2 regions of the Peribacillus sp. FSL R5-0717 genome follow, and region 1 is predicted to be linked to the other one. Evidence: riboswitches for the same ligand, from Rfam matches in the RefSeq annotation. Region 1 holds a riboswitch; the other holds the start of a gene.
What was found. Region 1 has a riboswitch for cobalamin ahead of NYE65_RS23655 ((2Fe-2S) ferredoxin domain-containing protein). Riboswitches for the same ligand answer to the same signal wherever they lie in the genome.

Region 1 (4,255 bases):
CCGCAAATTCCAAGAAGCACGTTTCCACTAGGAAACGCCCGTCCATTGCCGGAATCATATTTTCAATAAAATGACGGACTTCTTCATTTCCCGAAGCCAACCGGCTTCCGTGTCCTACGAACAAAACTGCTTTCATTTACTTTCCCCCTCTTGATTAGTCTTCACAAGGCGCAGGCTCTATGTTTATTTTGGGAGCGATGTCCTGATATGAAAAATTCTGTATCTTTTTCGAACGTTTGAAGTATTTAAAAAGCCGCTCATTTGGATGGGCATTTTGCTTATACTCGCCGACAATGTCCGTGATCAGTTCTACAAGCTGTTCCGGTTCAATGCCTTCCGCTACCGGCTGACCCGGATGGGCTGTTCTTCCAACCGGTTTAGCTCCAAGAAATAAGTCGAACTTCCCTTTTCGGAAGACAATCCCGATATCATCCATCACAGCACTATAACAAGCCATCCCACACCCATTAAAACCGATGTTCAGTTCCTTGGGCATGCTCATTCCGCCAAGCACCCGGTGTATTTCGTCCGCATAAGGAATGGATTCCGCTTTTTCACCATCACAGAAATCACAGGCTTTTAAAGTCAGTACATCCCCAATCGGCGACAAAAGAAAGTTTGCTGATTGCAATTTCCCTGTAATGACTTCCGGATCCATTGTCGGGATCTTTAAGACGATTTTATGATTTGGCGTATACTCCATCGTTCCCTTTTCCCCGACAACTTCCGCAAGTGTCATCATTTGTTTGGGAGTGAATTGTTTATTCGCCACACCTGGACTAACGGCAAGTTCGAATACCGACTCCATTTTTTGCTGAACAATCGGCTGAATGGACTGCTTAACGGCTTGACCCTTGACTCTTGACAGGGCCTCCATTGCCATTTCAAAGGAAGCTGGCTTCTTTTCTGGTGCTTTTGTAAGTAATCCAACTCCTCCAGCGGACTCTGTTAAGGCTTCTTGATCTAATGCCCACGGTTCCGCTTCTTTTTGCAGTCGCTGATGCGGCTTCAATGTTTGCTTTTCCGAATTCAGCGTATATTTTCTCTGATAGCCTCTTGGTGTGATGATTTTGTCGTCATATAAAAAGGTGGATGAATTACCGATAATGACGGTTGTCAACATTCCAATATCGTGATTCAACATATCCTGCAAATTGGTTATGACAATATCCTGCCTATCGCGATAAGCACTTTTCACCAACCCTACAGGTGTATCCGGCGAGCGGTAGCGAAGGAGAATCTTCTGTGTTTCAACAATTTGCCGGGTCCGCCTGCCGCTGCGCGGATTATAAAGTGCAATGACAAAGTCTGCCATTGCAGCTGCTTCAACCCTTTTAGCGATCAGTTCCCAAGGAGTTAAATGATCACTGAGGCTGATCGTACACGAATCGTGCATGACGGGCGCCCCAAGTAAAGACGCACATGAGTTGATTGCAGAAATGCCAGGAATGACTTCAATGCCCACTCCAGTTTCTTCTTTCCAGCCTTTTTCAATCAATACTTCATAAACCAACCCTGCCATCCCGTAAACTCCGGCATCCCCACTGGAAATCACCGCCACTTTCTTTCCCAGCTCCGCTTGTTTCACTGCTTCCTGTGCACGTGATACCTCTTCAGTCATCCCCGTACTAATGATCGTTTGATCTGTTAGCAGTCCCTGAATGAGTTCAACATAAGTTTTATAACCAATGATGTAGTCACTTTCTTGAAGGGCTTCGACGGCACGTTTGGTAATGTGTTCAAAATTCCCGGGCCCAAAGCCCACGACGAATAATTTACCGTTTGTACTCATTAAGACATCTCCTTTTACGCTTTGTTCTTTGAAATACCCGTATGAGCAGGAAAATCTGGATTAGGGGTCATTTCCCCGTCATTGTACTGATAGATCATCTGTGGAACAAAGTCACCATCATCGAGATTACTGACGATCTGCCGACCGAAATCAGGCGTTTCCACTCGATACCAGTTTCCTTGGGGATAGGCAATCACAACGCAGGCATCCTTACATCTTCCGTTACAGCGTGTCCTCGTTGTATGGATTTTCAGATCCAGTCCTTTTGAAGCAATTTCATCACGAATCGCTTGGGTTACTTCTTCCCCGCCCTTTTTCATGCAGCTGCTCCCATTACAAATCAACAGATGCGTATTTGTACCCGTCAAGTTCCAAGTAGTCATCTTCTTCCTCCTGAGTTCAGGGAAAAGGCAAAATAAAAAACCTTAACATAAGAGTCAAGGTTTTAAAAAAACTATATGAATGAGAAGCCAAAGGCAAGCATGCCAAATCCTCCCAAAATCGTCATAGTCCTTCTACCTTTCCCTCCGAAAAGTATCATACAATTTTAAAAGCAGGTTTCCTGGCTTACGCTTCATTTTACTTTGTCCCTTCCCGGCATCTTGCCAGTGGCTATCGACAATTTCATCAGCGTTTACAGTAGCGGGGGCTGCATCGGATTTTCACCGATTTCCCTATTATCCCTTGCTTATTCACACAAGGGCACTTTTAAAATGAAATATTTGGTTTTATTATACATTTCCAACTAACTTAATCTATCATATAACAACTTTGTCAAAATTCAATAGTTTATTCCGACTGTTTAGAAAAGTTTAAACGTGTAAAACCAGTTACAATCCTTTCCTCGCAACAAAATTCGGCCCAAAAAAAAGATAGTGTAGCTGGAATTATTTCTTTATGGTACACTATACGAGAATTTTCTAAATAATTACATAAGTTTCATGGTGTTGAATTTCTCGAAATTCAGCTTAAAAGGGAAGCCGGTGAAAATCCGGAGCGGTCCCGCCACTGTAAAGGGAATTTCCATTACGTTAACTTTAATCCACTGTCAAATGAGATGGGAAGGATGTAATGGGATGATGAACCAAAGCCAGGAGACCTGCCATGAAGCGTGAAACTGTTTCAGCCTACGAGGATGGGCGTGCGGATCAGGCAAAATGGCCCATGGTTGGTTCATGCTGCAAAATTCCTGTTCATTACGCACTTCTTTCCTTTGAGAGAAGTGCTTTTTAGTTTGGGCGCCGCTTTTCTTCTCAAGATTGATCAGAATAATTAAAAGTGTTGAAAGGAGAAAGAATGAAAAGAACCAATTGGAAAATTATTTATTTTGTCATTTTACTGCTTTTTGTCCCGAAACGGGCATTGGCCATGCATATCATGGAGGGCTTTTTACCCATAGAATGGGCTATATTCTGGTGGGCCGTGACGCTTCCATTTTTAATCTTGGGTTACCGGTCCATTAGGTCCAAAGTAAGGGAAAACCCAGAAACAAAAATGATACTTGGCCTATCGGGCGCATTTGTATTTATATTATCGGCCCTAAAGATTCCTTCCGTTACGGGAAGTTCTTCGCACCCTACCGGAGTTGGTTTAGGTTCCATACTATTCGGACCATTGGCCATGAGTGTAGTCGGCTCCATCGTTCTGTTATTTCAAGCTGTTTTACTGGCACACGGAGGATTGACGACATTAGGGGCCAATGCATTCTCCATGGCCGTCTGCGGACCCTTCATTGCTTACTTTGTCTTCAAGGGCGCAACTAAATTGGGATGGTCTTTTTCACTTGCCGTATTCTTGGCAGCTGCTTTTGGTGATTTGGGCACCTATGTGGTAACTTCCGTTCAACTTGCTCTTGCTTTCCCATCCGAAGTAGGAGGATTCATGGCCTCTTTCGTTAAATTTGCAGGGATTTTTGCCCTGACCCAAATTCCCTTGGCCATCAGTGAGGGGTTATTGACAGTCGTCGTAATGAATTTCTTGAAAAAATACAATCTAGGCGAATTGAAATTGCTGCGAGTTTTATCTAAGGAGGCCCGTTAAAATGAAAAAAAGTTTACTGCTGCTTTTCCTGGTTGTCATTCTTGCAACCTTACCATTAATCACCCAACAAGGAACGGAATTTGGCGGTGCCGACGGCGAAGCTGAGGAAGCCATCACTAAGATCCATCCGGAATACAAGCCATGGTTCAACAGTATTTGGGAGCCGCCAGGTGCAGAAACCGAAAGCTTATTATTTGCGCTTCAAGCTGCAATCGGAGCCGGTTTCATTGGATACTTCATTGGTGTGATGAGACAAAGGAATAAGCAAACCAAACAAGAATTGGCCGAAAAATCGAAGCATGTTACTCATTGATAAATATGCCTATTTCAATGGGCTAAAGGATGTACATCCGTTGGAAAAGATGGTTTTTGCACTCTCTCTTTTGCTGTTTTCGTTAACGGTAAGGGATATGGCCGTTTCGC
Region 2 (4,255 bases), 1.3 Mb from region 1:
TCATACGTATTTGGCGTCAAGCCTGGTGCGGTCACCTTGAATTTGAAGTTTTTCTTTTCTTCGTAAAATTCAATTTCATACAAAGGATCGATTCCATCCGTGGAATTACCGATTTTGGCTGTCGATGAATTGGGGGCAATCGCCATTAAATAGCCATTACGGGTTCCGTGCTCCTGCACGTCTGCTTTTAAATCCAGCCATTTTTGATCTGTATAGTCACGCAGTTCGAAATAGTCCCCTGTATGCCAATCAGAACCTTCAAAGTATGGGTAAGATCCTTTTTCCTTGGCCAGTTCGTTGGATGCCTTGATAGTTAAGTAAGCGATCTTTTCGTATAAAGCATCTGCAAAGCGAACAGCCTCATCGGATTCCCAATAAATATTCTGTGTGGCAAGTAAATGATGCCATCCAAACGTTCCTAAACCAATTGCCCGGTACCGTTTGTTCGAGATGGATGCTTGTTTGACAGGAAGATTATTCACATCAATGACATTGTCCAGCATACGGATCTGAATGGGAATCAATCTTTCCAGAACATCGCTGCCCACCGCTCGGGGCAAGTTAATGGATGAAAGGTTGCAGACAACGAAATCGCCGCTTTTACGAACCACAACAACATCTCCATCTTCTGTTTCATATTCATCCGTGATCGTCGAAGGGCTTAGGTTTTGGGCAATCTCCGTGCAAAGGTTAGAACAATAAATCATACCTTTATGTTTATTCGGATTCTTCCGATTCACTTCATCGCGGTAGAACATATACGGTACGCCTTCTTCTAATTGAGAAATCATGATGCTTTTCATGATGTCCATCGCATTGATTTTTTCAAAGCTATAGTTTGGAAGCGTGCCATTTTCTGCGGCCTCGACAGCAAGTGCATAATGATTCCTGAAGCTTCCTTCGCCTTTCTTTTCGTCATAAAGATCTTCAAGTGAAAATCCAAGGGTTTGCTTAACGGTATGCGGATCGAAAAGATACCATTCTTTTCTGTCGCGTACAGCCTCCATGAATAAATCCGGTATGCATACACCTGTAAAAATATCATGTGCTTTTAATCTGTCATCCCCGTTTTGAGTCTTCAAATCGAGGAAGCTCATGATATCTTTATGCCAGGCATCCAAGTAAATCGCGATGGCACCTTTACGTTGCCCCAATTGATCGACACTTACAGCTGTCTGGTTGAATAGTCGAATCCAGGGCGTCGTGCCGGAACTGTTTCCAGAGAAACCGCGGATATCGGAACCAAGCGAGCGAACCTTACCGACGTAAAGACCGACACCGCCGCCGAATTTAGATACTTTTGCCGCATCGTAGTTTGATAGGTAAATTCCGTCGATGGAATCTTCAATTGCGTCGATAAAGCAGGAGCTTAACTGTCCATGTGTTTTACCTGCATTGGAGAGTGTAGGAGTCGCAACGGTCATATAAAGGTTGGACATGGCCCAGTATGCTTCTTTTATCAGTTGCAGGCGGTGCTCCGTTTTTTCCATTCGCATGATTTCCATCGCGATGATCATGAAACGTTCTTGCGGCAGTTCGAAGACCTTGTCCTTTTTTGGGCGGGCCAGATAACGGTCATTCAATAAGTAGATGCCTATGTAAGAGAATAATTTATCTTTTTCCGGGTCGATCACCGATCCCAATTCCTCAATTTCCGCTTTTGTATATGAAGATAGCAGTTCTGGTTTATAAATGGGATAACGCTGACCTTCCGATAGCTGGGATAGTTCTGTGATCAGCTCATAGAACGGGCCATAACTCTTGCCTTCATAACCTCGATTGGCTTGTGCATCCCTATACATTGTATTCAACAGTTCTGCTGCAGCAACGAAAGTCCAATCCGGGGCATCGATATCCACGCCTTCAAGAGCGAGCTGAATCAGTTTTTTTGATGCCTGTTCTTCGGTTGAGTCACTTTTGCGATCAAGCCATTTTGTAAAACGCTTTTTGAACTTTTCCATATCGAGACGGCCTTCGAATTCCTTCGATAACATCTCAAGCTGGATGGATTTCGCTTCTGTGTCATTTTCACTTATGGTAGAGTTATATGTTTGAGTCATTAATAATCCTCCTTGTTAACTTCCGCTAAAATAAAAAAACCGCCCAAAGAATTGAGCGGATCAAACGATAGAATAAATGAGGCATGAAAAAATAGCCGTTATACTATCGTTTCATCATCTCAATCCCCGAAGAATAAGAAACGTGAAAAATTCAAGGCAGGTCTCCTGACTCATGATCATCCTACTTTGAGTCCTTCCCGTATAGAGAGCTATACAGTGGTTTTCTCATTTCGTCACATTTACAGTTGCGGGGACAGTTCCGGGTTTACACCGGATTCCCTTTTCAGCCATCACTGGCACCTTGGATTATAAAAATTCTATATATAGTTATTGGAATTGTTTATGTAATCAATATCTAGTATTTCTGCTTATATTATCGTAAGCCATATACGATGATAATTCAACTAATATATTTGAAAAAAACCAACCCTTATCTATTGACAAAGTGATGGAAGAGGGTGGGGGAATGAAAGATTTTATGGGGGAATGGATAAATCAAGCGCTGATTTTACGGGATTTTGTGTTAAAATAAAGTGTCTAGTAAAGGTGGCTCTCCGTTATTGCACTGAGGGGATTCGCGGAAAAATATTTATGAAAAAGGGGATAAAATCTTGGAAAAAGTATTAGTTTTTGGACATAAAAACCCGGATACAGACACAATCTGTTCAGCAATCGCTTATGCAGATCTTAAAAAACAGCTAGGTATCAACGCTGAACCAGTTCGTCTGGGTGAAGTGAATGGTGAAACTCAATATGCATTGGACCAATTCAAATTCGATGCTCCCCGTCTTGTGGAAAAAGTTGCAGGGGAAGCTGATGGCGTAATCCTGGTCGATCATAACGAACGCCAGCAAAGTGCTGAAGATATTGACCAAGTCCGTGTGTTGGAAGTTATCGACCATCACCGTATCGCTAACTTTGAAACAAGCGATCCATTATATTACCGTGCAGAACCAGTTGGCTGTACGGCAACCATCTTAAATAAAATTTATAAAGAAAACGGCATTGAAGTCCCTAAAGCAATCGCAGGTCTTATGCTGTCTGCCATCATTTCCGATTCTTTATTGTTCAAATCCCCGACTTGCACGGAGCAGGACGTTGCAGCAGCAATGGAACTGGCTGCCATTGCAGGAGTCGACGCTGAAAAATATGGCTTGGAAATGTTGAAAGCGGGAGCTGACTTAAGCGACAAAACGATTGCCCAGCTCATCACTCTTGATGCCAAGGAATTCTCCATGGGAATGGCTAAAGTGGAAATAGCACAGGTCAATGCCGTTGATCCGAACGAAGTCCTTGCTAAGCAAGCAGAATTGGAAGCAGCGATTGAAGCGGTCATCGCAGTGAAGGAATTGGACTTGTTCCTATTCGTCGTAACGGATATCCTGACTAATGATTCCGTTGCCTTGGCTCTTGGTAAAGCGGCATATGCGGTTGAAAAGGCATATGACGTTTCATTAAACAATAACATCGCCGTCTTGGAAGGCGTTGTATCGCGTAAAAAACAAATCGTGCCGGTCTTAACCGACGTATTCAGCAAATAATACAGGAAAAGGGTTGCTCGTTAAAAACTTGGGCACCCTTTTTCTGTACATTCAAAAAAAGACTCAACCATCCCATTAAGGGTGTTTGAGTCTTTTTTCTTAATTTAAAGATTCCTTTTCTTTTTCATAGGCGATGACAATCAATTCTTTATTGGCTTCCTCGCCAAGTTTGCTTTCAAAGCTTTTCAGTTCCTTCAATAAATCCGGTGACAGATTTGCTGCCGTATAATCCTGCTCGGGTGTCATGCTTTTCGCTCCTTTCAAAAGGAAATGATTCATGTTATCTATTTTGTCGGTTTGAAAAGTTTCTATTCAGCAGAATTTTACTTCTTTAAGATATTTTACTTTCTGAGGTGGCGAGTTTTTCAAGCAATGTAGAACTTTCTTCATCGAGTCCTTGGACTTGGACAGGTATTCCCAAGAGCTGATATTTAAGAATAACCGTATCGACAGCACCGACTGCTGAAGCATCCCAGATCTTGGAATGGGAGAAGTCGATGATGATTGCATCGGCTTTTTCCTTGAAGTCGAACTTTGAAACAAAGTCCTGGACAGAAGCGAAAAATATTTGTCCGCTGATACGATAAGTGATTTTCTTAGCCTGGATGTCTGCCGTTTTCTCTACTGCCACTTTAGAAATTTTAGCCGAGAAGA

Region 2: linked by a shared signal. The riboswitch ahead of NYE65_RS17750 (ribonucleoside-diphosphate reductase subunit alpha) and the one ahead of NYE65_RS23655 ((2Fe-2S) ferredoxin domain-containing protein) in region 1 are both predicted to bind cobalamin.

Annotation. Positions count from the first base shown of each region.
Region 1 covers NZ_JBBOOF010000001.1:4,934,521-4,938,775, reverse strand. Annotated here, with positions in the region: gene NYE65_RS23665 (sirohydrochlorin chelatase) at 1-136, opposite strand, end outside; gene cobJ (precorrin-3B C(17)-methyltransferase) at 155-1,792, opposite strand; gene NYE65_RS23655 ((2Fe-2S) ferredoxin domain-containing protein) at 1,807-2,175, opposite strand; cobalamin riboswitch at 2,328-2,517, opposite strand; cobalamin riboswitch at 2,718-2,913, shown strand; gene NYE65_RS23650 (hypothetical protein) at 2,897-3,025, shown strand; gene NYE65_RS23645 (energy-coupling factor ABC transporter permease) at 3,089-3,832, shown strand; gene NYE65_RS23640 (energy-coupling factor ABC transporter substrate-binding protein) at 3,834-4,145, shown strand; gene cbiQ (cobalt ECF transporter T component CbiQ) at 4,132-4,255, shown strand, end outside.
Region 2 covers NZ_JBBOOF010000001.1:3,678,496-3,682,750, forward strand. Annotated here, with positions in the region: gene NYE65_RS17750 (ribonucleoside-diphosphate reductase subunit alpha) at 1-2,060, opposite strand, end outside; cobalamin riboswitch at 2,199-2,379, opposite strand; gene NYE65_RS17755 (manganese-dependent inorganic pyrophosphatase) at 2,672-3,601, shown strand; gene NYE65_RS17760 (hypothetical protein) at 3,701-3,847, opposite strand; gene NYE65_RS17765 (SulP family inorganic anion transporter) at 3,933-4,255, opposite strand, start outside.